Regions from separate parts of the Peribacillus sp. NPDC101480 genome, predicted to be linked through region 2. Evidence: riboswitches for the same ligand, from Rfam matches in the RefSeq annotation. Region 2 holds a riboswitch; each other region holds the start of a gene.
The links. Region 2 has a riboswitch for cyclic di-AMP ahead of ACQKMF_RS26050 (cation:dicarboxylate symporter family transporter). Riboswitches for the same ligand answer to the same signal wherever they lie in the genome.

Region 1: linked by a shared signal. The riboswitch ahead of ACQKMF_RS00910 (APC family permease) and the one ahead of ACQKMF_RS26050 (cation:dicarboxylate symporter family transporter) in region 2 are both predicted to bind cyclic di-AMP.
Region 3: linked by a shared signal. The riboswitch ahead of ACQKMF_RS20750 (TrkH family potassium uptake protein) and the one ahead of ACQKMF_RS26050 (cation:dicarboxylate symporter family transporter) in region 2 are both predicted to bind cyclic di-AMP.

What each region holds. Positions count from the first base shown of each region.
Region 1 is NZ_JBNNSB010000001.1:170,013-174,723, reverse strand. It holds gene ACQKMF_RS00915 (RhaT/GlcU family sugar-proton symporter) at 1-481, opposite strand, end outside; gene ACQKMF_RS00910 (APC family permease) at 747-2,573, opposite strand; cyclic di-AMP (ydaO/yuaA leader) riboswitch at 2,712-2,858, opposite strand; gene ACQKMF_RS00905 (GtrA family protein) at 3,205-3,660, opposite strand; gene ACQKMF_RS00900 (glycosyltransferase family 2 protein) at 3,620-4,642, opposite strand; gene ACQKMF_RS00895 (DUF6044 family protein) at 4,658-4,711, opposite strand, start outside.
Region 2 is NZ_JBNNSB010000016.1:6,412-11,122, forward strand. It holds gene ACQKMF_RS26035 (diacylglycerol/lipid kinase family protein) at 1-218, shown strand, start outside; gene ACQKMF_RS26040 (hypothetical protein) at 349-1,011, shown strand; gene ACQKMF_RS26045 (efflux RND transporter periplasmic adaptor subunit) at 1,026-2,285, shown strand; cyclic di-AMP (ydaO/yuaA leader) riboswitch at 2,487-2,634, shown strand; gene ACQKMF_RS26050 (cation:dicarboxylate symporter family transporter) at 2,807-4,066, shown strand; gene ACQKMF_RS26055 (class I SAM-dependent methyltransferase) at 4,237-4,711, opposite strand, start outside.
Region 3 is NZ_JBNNSB010000006.1:315,723-320,433, forward strand. It holds gene ACQKMF_RS20740 (STAS domain-containing protein) at 1-190, shown strand, start outside; gene ACQKMF_RS20745 (potassium channel family protein) at 332-988, opposite strand; gene ACQKMF_RS20750 (TrkH family potassium uptake protein) at 1,012-2,337, opposite strand; cyclic di-AMP (ydaO/yuaA leader) riboswitch at 2,490-2,632, opposite strand; gene ACQKMF_RS20755 (hypothetical protein) at 2,964-3,155, shown strand; gene ACQKMF_RS20760 (TetR/AcrR family transcriptional regulator C-terminal domain-containing protein) at 3,368-3,967, opposite strand; gene ACQKMF_RS20765 (ABC transporter ATP-binding protein) at 4,085-4,711, shown strand, end outside.

The sequences.
Region 1 (4,711 bases), on a different contig from region 2:
CGAATGTCGAGATGAGGAGAATAACAATTCCTTTCTTCAAGTTTCCCGATTTGCCCTCTTTTGATTCTTTATCCTCCAGTGAGGTCAAGACGATTCCTATAATAATGAAAACTAATGCCAAGACGCCTAAAATGATCGCTTTCATTGTGGACCATTCGTTAAAAACGATGACCCCGAATAAAGTCGTTGAAATGAGCTGCATTCCAGTAGATATCGGCATCGTTTTGGATACTCCCATTAAATCAATGCTCTTAAGCTGATTAGCTTGTCCAACGGCCCAAAACAATCCAGAGACAACCCCGACTCCAAACACGAGAAATGACAACTTAATATCGGCAAAAATATAAACACCTATTGAAAAAATCAATGCGCCAATGGTTGTACCCAGTGTTTGACTATATGGCCCACCCCCGAGTTTCACATTAAATAAAACGATGCTTCCCCAGAATAGTGCCGGCAAGAGAGCTAATAATATATCCATATTCAACCCCCATATATGTAAGTTCAAAGCTAATAAATTTCATTTTGTCTTCTTTTTAATATGTTCGCTTTATTTGAATTGACCCTTGGTAATTTTATGAAGTATTTTTGCAAAAATAGTGTTCAACACAAAGAAGGCTTCCGATGCTAATAATATCGGGAGCGTTTAGTTGGAGAAAAGACAGCTGTACTGCGGTCTTTCCCTTTATAAGATTATAAAAAAAGCAAACCTTATGCAGGTTTGCTTCCAGTTATAGATATGGAACTTATTTCTTCAAATGATATGGCACTGTCGTTACAACCACATTTCTTTTATAAAGTAAGTAGGCGCGAATCAGTAAACTTGATTGGTTATGAAGTATATTGTGCCAGCCCTTCTTCGGAATGAATTGGGGGATGACCACCGTAACTTTATAATTGGATTCACTCGCCTTATGTTCAACTGTATCCACAAATTTAGTTAGTGGCTGAATGATACTTCTATAATAAGAATTCAGTGTAACGAGTCTGACATCCGGCTGCCACTTTTTCCACTTTTCTCCGAATTTCTTTTCATCTTCTCTTTCAAAAGCAACATAAACGGCAATGACCTGATTTGCTGAGAGCGATTTTGCATAATTTAAAGAGTTCTCAACCACATGAGTTATACCTGCCACAGGTACGATAATGATATTTCCTTCAATTGGTAAGATCGGCTCGCATGTTGTAATCCTTAGTTGGTCACCAACTGCTTCATAATGCTTGTTAATCCGATGAAAAATTAAAATGATGATAGGTAAAAAAATCAAAACAGGCCAAACCTGAGTAAATTTGGTTAAAAAGAATATCATCGTGACGATAAAGCTAATTATGGCACCAATTGAATTTATGGTTAATTTCATCTTCCAGCCTTTTGGCTTTTCGCGAACCCATTTAACGATCATGCCAGTCTGGGACAACGTAAATGGAATGAATACCCCTACTGCATAAAGCGGAATGAGATTTTCAGTATGTCCTTCAAATGCGACAATCAAGATGATGGATGCAAGTCCCAGTATGATGATTCCATTGGAATACCCTAATCGGTCCCCTCTGATCGTAAACGCCCTTGGTATGAATTTATCCTTCGCAAGATTTACCGCAAGCAGAGGGAAAGCCGAATAGCCAGTATTGGCCGCAAGTATCAAGATCAGGGCAGTCGTACCTTGAATGAAGAAATACATGAAATTCCGTCCAAAGATCTCTTCAGCAATCTGGGAGACGACAGTTACCTCTGCGCTGGGAACAATGCTTAAATAATAGCCTAAGAATACGATTCCTGAAAATAATACAGCTAGCAATGAACCCATCGCTATTAAAGTTTTCGCAGCATTATTCGGGGCTGGATCTTTAAAGTTCGGGATTGCATTGGAAATTGCTTCTACTCCTGTCAAGGCGGAGCTTCCTGATGCAAATGCTCTTAGCAGTATAAATAAACTGATGCCCGCTACCGGAGTCCCGATTGATGTGTGCAATTCAGGTGAAACTCCTCCTGTTAAAATCTTGTAAATTCCAACACCGATCAAGATGAACAAGGCTAAAACGAATAGGTACACCGGATAGGCCAAAACAGAGGCTGACTCCGTAACCCCCCGAAGGTTCAGGATTGTAAGTAGAATCACGAATATGATGGCAATGACGACATTATAGGAATGCAGGCCAGGAAAAGCGGACGTGATTGCATCTGTACCTGCAGAGACACTTACAGCCACAGTTAATATATAATCTACCAATAAAGATCCTCCAGCTATCAGCCCTGGATTGACTCCTAAATTGTTTTTTGAAACCACATAGGCCCCCCCGCCATGCGGATAAGCGAAAATGATTTGTCTATAAGACAAAATCAAAGCAGTTAAGAGGATCAATACTCCGATCGCGATAGGGATGGAATACCAGAATGCTGCAGCACCGACCGTGATCAGGACGATCAATATTTGCTCCGGCCCATATGCAACCGAAGACAAAGCATCAGAAGATAATATCGCCAAAGCCTTTGTTTTGTTAAGCTTTTGTTCACCAAGTGCATTTGACTTTAAAGGTCTCCCAATCAAGAACCTCTTTATAGAAGATAACATCAAGATTTCACCACCATAGTTAATTTATAAGTTTATGTTACCCAGCTGTAGCAAAAAACTAGACGAAACATAAAAATGCCTACAAGTCATAGCTAAATAGACCTGTAGACATCAATTTTTTTGTCTAACAAGCTCCACCTTCCTTCTCATATAACGCTTACGAGGTTAGCTGTCGGATTCGGACCTAAGAGTAGCCCTACCTTTTTAAAAAGGATTCACCCCTTGGATTGTAAACAATCCCAATAACGGGTCCCCCGCACCATAAGGTTTAAGCGATTTAGAAATATGAAACTGTTGATTATCATACTCCCGTGAAATGGAAATGTAAATGAAAATTTTGCTCAAAAATAAATAATTCTTTGTAAGTGAGGTTTTGTTCTTGGCTTATATAACATAAGTCATGCAATGACATGATTCGAAGGTAGGAAAGGAGGTAAGTAAAGGTCAAAATCCAGGGGCATATGAACAAAAGGTGGTCCGAAAAGGAAAAAAATCACCTTCATGAAGAATGCGATGAATTAACCAGATCTGCCCCAGCTCGGATCGTCATTAAAAGGGTAAACTTGCATTAAATATCAAATTCCGCTTTTATTCCCGTCCAATAGGGGCACTATTCCACTGATTCACCTAATTAGTTCCTTCCTTCTTGAATTGGTCTCAGATTGCTTTTTTTAAAGACAAAGTATTTCTGGCCAATATAGTTAAGCACGGTATAAAAGATTGTTCCTATGAGAACAGCCAAATTTTGTTGTATGGATAAATGGACGGATCCTTCCAGTGATTCCGCAATGGCTTGGCCTATAGAATAAGCGGCGGAATAACAAATCAGGATGACGCATAAGAAACGGGCAACTCCTCGCCGCCATTCTATATCACTTTTAAAGGTAAAAGTCCTGTTCAAAAGAAAACTCGTTACTGCTCCCGTTCCATTGCCGAAAAAGGTGGAGACCCAGTAAGATAATTCAAGAACATTCATAAGAAAAAGCATGATGGAAAGTCCAACCGCTGTATTGACTATCCCAACCAATAAAAAGCGGATAAAGGAGTTAGTGTGTTTTAGATAGTTTCTCAATACTGTTCCGTTCATTATCTAGTTGCTCCCGTTTTTTTAAATCGAGCGGATTAAATAAATCAAGATCAACAATATATTTAGGCCGGCGTTTGGATTCATTATAGATTTTTCCGATATATTCCCCAATCAAGCCGACAGCAATCAACTGCAGTCCGCCGATCAACCATATGGAGGTGATTAATGAGGTCCAACCAGTTTCGGTCTGCCCATAAAACTTTAACCATAAAAAGTAAGACCCAAAGAGTAAGCTAATGAAAAAGGAAAGACATCCTAGCCATAATACAAGCCGGATCGGTGTAACTGAAAAGGAAGTAATGCCATCAAGCGCAAAAGCAACCATCTTCTTAAATGGATATTTCGTTTCCCCAGCCAATCTTTCTTTTCGGTCATAATAAACAGAATCCGTCTTAAACCCAATAAGCGGGACAATCCCCCTTAAAAAGAGATTCGTTTCATCAAATCGTTCCAACTCCGCGATCGCCCTTCTGCTCATCAGCCTGAAATCGGCATGATTATAGACAAGGTTAACCCCCATCTTGTTCATCAATTTATAAAAACCAGTTGCAGATGTCCGTTTAAAAAATGAATCAAGGTCCCTTTTCTGGCGGACACCATATACGATTTCACATCCTTCATTGAATTTCCGAATGAATTCAGGGATGACTTGAATATCATCCTGTAAATCTGCATCAATGGAAATCACACAATCCGAGGCTTCCTTGGCTGTAAACAATCCTGCCAGGAGTGCATTTTGATGTCCTGCATTCCGGGAAAGCTTTAGCCCGCGAACCAATTCATTATTGATCGTTTCCTTATAAATGATCTTCCAAGTTTGATCTTTGCTTCCATCATCAACCAGCAGGACTTTACTTTGACCAGAAACAACGTTTTCTTCGACTAATCCCCTCATCAATCCACAAAGCTGGGAAATGGTATCCTGCAAAACGCTTTCTTCGTTATAACAAGGTACAACAATCGTTACTATCGGTGAATTCATTCTATTCCCCCCTTTTCACATGACTCTGTATAAATGAATTTTCCATTTGCTTCCCTTCTTTGTGAAAAC
Region 2 (4,711 bases):
ATGCAAGCCTTGGTACATTTTTAGAAATAATAGCGATGAAGCGTTCATGGACACAAAATATGATCTCTGACTCTGGGGTGACTTATTTAAATGCCAATACCCTGACCATTGAAACCAAGAGGCCGCTTGATGTGGATATGGATGGAGAGAACTATAGACGAACCCCTGCACGCATTAAAGTCCTTGCCCGACATTTGTCAGTATTAACTCCAAATTAGTATGGTGGGATTAAATATGAATGGGAATGATTATGTGTTTTTTTTGTATATTCATTCCTTATTTCTGCAATTGTTTCCAAAATAAGATAAAATATATGAAGATATATCAATTTTTGCAGGAGGACCACATATGGTGTACCAGGTCAGATTGTTAAAGGGCATTTTAGAGCCTCATCGGAGTCGTTATCAGCTTCAAAATGCAGAGGCAGTCACAAAGCTTGGATTGAAATTACTATTTTTATATTTTCTTAGTCTTATAGTATTCGCCATTGGGGGATATTTTGGCATTGGTTCAGAATCATTCTCCAAAGAAATCACGAAAATGAGTGCCGGTGAATTCGAAGCAGCAAAGCTGCTGATTATGAGCGGCAACATAATAACAGGCATAATCGACCCTTCCATATATATATTTTTATCAGCTCTATTCTTTTGGATCGTTACTGATATCCCATATATAAAATTAGTCATCGTTCAAATGATTCTTTTTGTTTTGCAATTAGTGGAAAAAACATTACTGATTCCTCTATTCGTATTAATGGATATAGGCAGCGATGCCAATCCATTTTCATTGGGGATCATCAGTCAGTATTTTCTCAGAAATGATTATTTCATTCACTTTTTCAGCGGAATCACCATTTTTCAATTTCTTATTATTGCTCTGCAATATTTTTATTTAAAGGAGTTTTCAGAACGAAATAGTTATTTGGTCCTTTTAATGATTGTTCTATTCTATCTGGCCACATGGTTTGTTAAAGCCTTTTTAGCATACATCCAAGTAGGCGTATTTGTATAAGGCGGGTGAAATGAATGAGCGGGAAATGGAAAATTGCAGCGGTCTCCATTGCGTCGATAGTCTTAATAACCGTTAACTTATACCTTATTGAAAAAAAAGAAAGCAAAGTGGAACGAACTGTTTTCGTTGAAAACTGGACTAAGGTAAAAAAAGATACAATTACGGATACTATTCAAACAAATGGGGTAATTAAACCTGTAGAAGAGTATGATATCTATTTTGACACCAAGAAAAATGATTTTAAGAAATTCCTTGTTAAAGAAGGCGATGAGATTACGGCTGGCTCCTCGTTGTTTGAGTATACGACGACCGAACTTGATGCTCTTAAAGCGAACTTGGAAGCGGAGAAAACGGCATCTGAGGGAGAAATTGCAGGTATTGAGGAATACATAGGGAAGTTGAGGTCCTATCAAGGGACCATGACCAGTAATCCTGAAAAAGCAGCCATTGATGAATCTGTGGAAAAAAACTTGAAAATTGATATAACAACAAGTTCCTCAGATCTTATTAAAAGTAACATTGAGCAAGAAATGTACAAGCAGGAACTGGAAAAAAACAGCTTGAATGAAAAAGTGAAAATGCTTGAAGCTAAAATAACTTCAATTGAGGAGCAGTCCAGTGCGATCGTGTCAACGAGTGAGGCTGATGGTGTAGTTAAAAATATCAATAAAAACCTGAATAATCCCATTATATCCATCGTTTCAACAAATATGGCAATTGAAGGGGATTTCTCTGAAGAGGAAATGAAAAAGGCTGAAGTGGGCATGACTATAAAAGCAAGTTCCTCTGATTCAAAAAAGGCATTGAAAGGGACGATAGGTCGCATCCATTCCTATCCCGCTGAAGAGCCGTCATTAAAAAAGGATAACAGATTTCCATTTCAGGCACTAATCGAACCGGAAGGTGAAGAAACGGAAGCTTTGTTGGTGGGATCCAAAGTGAATCTTACTGTAATAACCAATGAGAAAGCCGGTGTACCCTCCATTCCTATAGAAGCCATAAAAAACCATAAACAGCCTTATATTTACAAATTGACTAAAAATGGCTATGTGGATAAACATTACATTACAAAAGGGCTTAAGGCTGAAGGGAAGCAAGAAATCATAAACGGACCGTCGGTAGGTGACGTCATTCTAATGGAGCCGGATGTGTCGAAGAACCATTCTTATTTCATTACCCCAATCCAATTTGGAAAAGTGAAGGCAGCAACTTATAAAAAATTCACCTCTAGGGAAAAAGTAAGATATCTGTTACTTGGCGTATTGGAAAAATAACCGCTTCTTTCATCAAGAGAGGTGATGTCAAATTAGTGATTAATTATATATCAATATAACTTATATTATTAAAAATCGGGAAGAGTAATTATAGATACAATAGTCTCTAATGCAGAATATTCAGACATATTTAAAGATTTTTTCTAGAACTAATGCGAATAAATATTTACAGATTATCATTTTTAGTATAATATTTTATTATAAGTTAACTCGCTTAATCTTATTCCAAGAACGGGGGACCCATTTTTGTGGATTTTATCCGCTAGGGGTGAATTCAGAAATGAAAGGGCATTTGTGTTTCCAATTCCTAACCCGACAGCTAACCTCGTCAGCGTCTTTAAGGGAACATGTGTGAATATTCACGCCAATAAGAAATCGACACATGAAGTGTCTTTTTTTTCGGCGTAAAGACAGAGTTTTTCAAAAAAAGAAAAATTACTTTCTTTTATTAGTATCTTGTTTCCCTTACCGAGACAAAAATGTTTTTGCATCAAAGACTTTATGGAAGGTGAGGAAAGTAAATGAAGAAATTCAAATTAAGTTTAGCTAGCCAAATTTTCATTGGTTTAATTTTAGGGATTATCGTTGGTGCCATTTTTTATGGTAGTGAGACGGCCCAAAACTTTTTACAGCCATTCGGAGACATTTTCCTACGAATGATTAAAATGATTGTAGTACCAATCATTGTGTCAAGTCTTATCGTTGCAGTTGCAGGTGTAGGCGATTTAAAATCAGTAGGTAAACTTGGAGCTAAATCAATATCATACTTTGTTGTAGTAACTATGATAGCGATTGCTGTTGGTTTAATTTCAGCGAATATCATCCAGCCTGGTGTTGGTGTAAATATGGACAAGCTAGAACAAACTGATATTTCTACCTATGTTGATACAGCAGAAACTAAGCAGCATGAATCGTTCGTAGATACAATCGTTCACATTGTGCCATCCAATCCAGTTAAAGCCATGGTAGAAGGCGATATGCTAGCGATCATTTTCTTCTCCGTGTTGTTTGGACTTAGTATTGCGGCCATCGGTGAAAAGGGTAAACCAGTATTCCGTTTCTTCCAAGGTGTAGCTGAAGGAATGTTCTACCTAACTAACATGGTCATGAAATTCGCTCCTATCGGTGTATTTGCACTAATCGGTGTGACGATCTCCAAATTCGGTTTGGAATCTTTAATTCCGTTAGGAAAGTTAGCGCTTTCTGTTTACGGAACAATGATTTTCTTTGTAATAGTCATTCTTGGTCTTATTGCGAAATTTGTCGGATTCAATATCTTTACGTTGATTAAACTTCTAAAAGAAGAATTGATTCTTGCTTTCTCTACTGCAAGTTCAGAAGCGGTTCTTCCTAAGATCATGGAAAAAATGGAAAAAGCGGGATGTCCGAAACATATTGCTACATTTGTTATTCCGACTGGATATTCTTTTAACCTTGATGGTTCTACATTATACCAAGCGTTAGCAGCTATCTTCATCGCTCAAATGTACGGAATCGATTTAAGCATGTATGAGCAAATTACGCTAATGCTAGTGTTAATGATCACATCCAAAGGGATTGCGGGTGTACCAGGTGTATCTTTCGTAGTTCTTTTAGCGACATTGGGAACTGTCGGTATTCCTATTGAAGGTCTAGCATTCATTGCCGGTATTGACCGTATTCTTGATATGGGACGTACAGTAGTAAACGTTATCGGTAATTCACTTGCGGCAATCGTTATCTCTAAATGGGAAGGTCAATTCAACCCGCCTTCCAAAAAAGAATTAGAACAAGTTTCTTAATACAAAAAATCCAGAGTGAAATGTCACTCTGGATTTTTTTTGAATTAAAATGCGCTTTCTTACTTTTGGACGATCCAGAAGCGGCAATCGGAAGAGAAAGCGATGACATCATCATTTTCATGGAATAATTCACTTCGATAAAAGCTTTCGATAACTTTGAACCGTGCTTCTTACAGGCATTCAAGTACTTCAAGTTTAGTTGGGATATGTAGGTAAGTATCTTCTTGAAGCGTCTTTCCGGATGTGAAAATATCCCCGAATTCATAAAGCCTCTCATCTTGTTTACCAACACACCAAATCATTTCCTCTTGCTCCCAGAAGTTCAGGTAATTTTCGTTTTTATCACGGTCATGTGTTGTGAAAATGAAGAGCCCTTTAGGTTTTAAAATACGGTTGATTTCTTTTAAAGCCAATGTGCGGTTTTTTCGCTGGGGAATTTGCATTAAACCATTAAAAGCGAAGATTGCTTTATCGAATGATGAGTCGTTGAAAGGGAGGTCGGTTGCATCGCCAAGGATAAAGGGTATGTCCAGGTTATATTCATGGGCTATTTTTTCGGCTTCATAAAGCATGGCAGGAGTCAGGTCGATTCCCGTTAGATTTTGAAATCCTTTTTTATATAGTGCGAAGGTGGTCCTTCCTGTA
Region 3 (4,711 bases), on a different contig from region 2:
TCATGCAATTGATAGTGCATCCGCCCACCAGCTGTCACAATTGATTGAATCCTTACATTTGATCGGAATTCAAACAACCCTTTCAGGACTTCGGCCGGAAATAGCCATGACTGCCGTTAAGCTTCAACTGCCTTTTGATAAAGTGACGATAAAGTCCACTCTTGCCCAAGCGATCAGTACGATAAAATAATACATACATATCCAGGGCATGGGAATACTCGTTATAAATTTCATCGAGAAGACCTCCATATGGTGATCTTCTCGTATGTATAATGCTTGCATTCAAAAATAAGGTATCGGGCTCAATGAAGAAAGAGCTGGCACCTGCCAGTTATTCAATATTGGCGAAGTAGGCTAGATCTTCTTTATTGCCAACCACTAAAAGCATATCTTTTTCATGGATATCCTGATCCGGTGAGGGTGCTATGATAATTTCCCCATTACTCACGATGGCAATGACGCTGATATTATATTTTGCCCGTAAATCAAGCTCCCTGAGGCTTTTTCCCTTCATGCTCATGGGGAGGATGATTTCCTCGATATTGTATTCTTTGGAGAGCTCTATATAGTTCAGCATGTTAGGGGAAAGAAGCTGATTCGCGACCCGTTCCCCCATATCCCTCTCAGGATAGATCACCCAGTCGGCACCAATCTTAGTAAGCACCTGACCGTGATTTTTATTAAGTGCTTTGGCAATGACCTTTTTGACCCCAAGCTCTTTTAAAAGCAAGGTAGTTAAAATGCTCGATTGCATGTCATTTCCGATGGCTACGATGACACAATCGAAATTACGGATTCCGATTGCTTTCAATGTCTCTTCTTCGGTCGTATCCGCCATGACTGCATGGGTAACGTTCAGTTCCGCATTCTCGACTCTTTCCTCGTTCACATCAATACCCAAAACCTCTTGGCCTGCCGTATATAATCTATGGGCCACACTGGTTCCAAATCTGCCTAAACCTATCACGGCGTATTGTCGTTTTCCCATCTTTTACGCTCCTTCATTCATTATTAACCAATCATGATTTTCCCTTTTGGACGTCGGAATGGATCTGGCTTGCGCCTCGTGGCGATAGCAAAGGCAAAAGTCAAAGGACCAACACGTCCTGCAAACATCGTGAAAATGATGAGCATCCGGCCGACCGGTGATAATTCCGGGGTCAAACCCATTGAAAGTCCCACGGTGGCGAAAGCTGAAGTGGCTTCGAACAAAATCATCAAAAAGTCAGTTCCGCTTTCAGTGATGGTCAGCAGAATGGAGATGAGTGAAACCATGAATACGCCAATGAATGTAACGGATAATGCTTTAAAAATCGTTTCATTCACAATGCGGTGACGGAATAATACCACATCACCCTTTCCTTTAATCTGTGACCAAACGGTACCGACAAGCGTCGCCAATGTAGTCGTTTTAATCCCGCCGCCAGTCGATCCGGGTGATGCCCCGACGAACATCAGAAAAATGATGAGCAGTAATGTTGGTTGAGTTAAATCAGGGATATTCAGCGTATTGGAGCCTGCCGTCCTTGGTGATACCGATTGAAATAATGATGACAGCGTTTTACCCATGAAAGATAAAGGCTGCAATGTCTTGGCATTGCCGAACTCGAATAGAAAGATTAAAATTGCTCCGGCAATCGTAAGGGTTAAGCTAGTCGCTAGAACGATCTTCGTATGTACTGATAAACGATGGGTATTCCGATATTCATATAGTTCATTCATTACGATAAAACCTATTCCTCCAAACGTGATGAGGAAGGCGACGGTAAGGGTTACGAATGGATCCGATACATATGGGGTCAAACTCCTGAATTCCCCCATTAAATCGAAGCCGGCATTATTGAAATTCGAGATGGAATGAAAAACCCCGTAATAGACCGCTTTAACGATTGGCATGTCAAAAGAAAAGCGAATCGATAAGATAAGTGCACCCATGCCTTCAATGATGGCCGTGAAAATTAAAAGCCGTTTCACTAATCTGACTACACCCGCCATGGATAGATTATTTAACGACTCCTGCAGAACTAACCTGCCTTTTAAAGAAATCTTTTTGCCTAAAAGGAAAAAGATAAACGTCGCAAATGTCATGAACCCTAAGCCGCCTACCTGAATCAGTGTTAAGATGACCAACTCACCAAAAGTGGTGAAGGTCGATCCCGTATCCACAACGACCAGTCCTGTTACACATGTAGCGGAAGTCGAGGTGAATAAAGCATCCAGAAAAGAAAGACCATGACCATTTTCTGTGGAAATCGGCAGGGTCAATAAATAGGCCCCGATAAGTATCAGGATGGCAAAGCCAAGTACAAGTATTTTTGGCGGATCCAATTTTGTCATTCTCAAATGATCATCCCTACTGTATGACTTTTAATCATCAATCTGCTTTTCGAATCTTTTTAAAGGCATAATAAAAAGACCTGCGAAAACATCGAATAGCTGTATTGCCACAAAAAGCGTGCAAAAAAAGCTCCCGAAATAGGCGGTCTTATGACCTCCTTCGCTTTAGCCGACGAAGTTAGCTGACGGGTAGGATGGCGAAAGAGCTGATCTCATCCCTTCTGCAAGGCAGAATTAACCCCAAATGATTGGGTCCTCCGTACTCAATTTCCATGAGTTTTGGCCGAAATGCATTAAATTGATAAACGTATTCTACTCCCATCATTTAGCAGTTGTAAACCCCTAAATCGTAAAAAAATATTTCTTTAACAAAACTGAAAATTTACGTTTTATTTACATTTAGAAAACGTATTGACAAATATTAGTTAGCACATTATGATAGGTTCGATTAATCCAATTATGATAACCGGCATCGATGTACTTTATTCAATAATTTCAAGCAGAACATGCGATGCCAATCAAAATTTTCTAACATATATTTTATGTTTCTTTTGTAAATGATAAAGAAAAAAGCATTGCATTTGTATTTAAAGATTCAAGACATTTTATTAAAAAGGCGGGCAATTATGGAGAAGACGTTCAATAGATATGTTATTAATGCTACAGGCAAGGGTGGCCAGACATATTTAACACAATGCCAGGATAAAGATGCACTAAGGAAATGGATAGCCGATCATGAGGATCAAATCATCATGGATGAGTTAAGGATAACGGATAAGAAAAAGAATCCGTTCTTAAAATTGTTTTCCCTAAGGTAAATCAACTGCATCCAACATTCATTAGCGGTATTCAATTATTTATTCCCTGTGTTCTATCCGGAATGCTGAGCGAAAAATCCATATCTTGTTTTGCTTTGAAACTCATTTATTATAATGAGTTTTTTTGCGTTGGTTATTTAGAGGCAAAAGCGAAGGAAAAAATGTAATCCGATTTAAAGGCATGTTGATGGAACCTGCCTTTAATGAATCGTTCATTGGATGAATGTGCGCAATTGGCTGATGAAGTTCAAGATTTGAAAATGGATTTTCGCCATTTCTTCCGCCGTTTGTTTTTCACAGTTCTCTAGCCACTCAGTAATCACCCCTAAAATCGCCGATGTCAGGAATGCGTGCATATACATGCGGAATGCTTCATCTTTAGCTGCTGGATGCAGGCTGATCAAACGCTCCAACAGTATTTCACCGAATACTCGCTTTATTTTTTTGGCAAAAGAGGGATCGCCCTGATCACCAAGAATGGCCCTTAATGCGTTGGCATGTTCACTGATGAATTGAAAAATAGCTACGAAAGGCGGGTAAAGTTGGTGTTGATGAAGAGCCAAAAAAGCTTCTTTCGGCAAAATGGCAGTAATGCGGGTTTGAAGTTCATTTAACAATTCCTGCTGTAAGTGATCCATCAATTCATATTTATCTGTGTAATGCAAATAGAATGTGCCCCGATTAATGTTGGCACGCTCTGCAATTTTCTTCACTGATACATGTGAGAACCCCTCTGCTTCAACGAGTGCAATAAAATGATGTTGTATCTGCTTTTTCGTCTTTTGTACCATATCCTCATGAATCGATGCCATGGAATGTCTCCTTCACTAAACATTTTTCCAAATGTGTTGATTGTATTAGAACGAATGCTACCTTAGAATGATGATACACTCAACACCGTGTTAATTAAAGAGGGAGGATGTGTGTGCATGAAAAATGCGATTTCCATTGAAGGGATTGCTAAGGGTTTTCATCAGAAAAAGGTCATTCAGCCATTAAGCCTGAATATTGAAAAAAACGGAATTTTTGGCTTATTAGGTCCATCCGGATGCGGAAAGACCACCTTGATTAAAATGATTGTCGGATTGATTAAGCCTGATGCGGGTAAAGTCACGGTTCTGGATCATGAAGTGCCAAATGAAGCACTGTTAACGGATGTCGGCTATATGGCACAGTCCGATGCTTTATATACAGAACTGACGGGAGCTGAAAATCTCGAATTTTTTGCGAAACTATACCGTTTTTCGAAAAAGGAACGAAGGGAACGCATTCAATATGCAGCTGAAATCGTACAGCTGACTAATGATTTGAGCGTTCGGGTTGCGCATTATTCCGGGGGAATGAAACGCCGTCTGTCACTGGCGGTTGCACTCATCCAAAATCCGGAGATTCTCATTTTGGATGAACCGACAGTAGGAATAGACCCTTTGCTGAAACAATCGATTTGGGAGGAACTTGAGCGTTTAAGAAATGAAGATGATAAGACGATCATCATCACGACGCATGTGATGGATGAAGCGGAACGATGCGATAAACTGGCGATGCTGCGTGAAGGT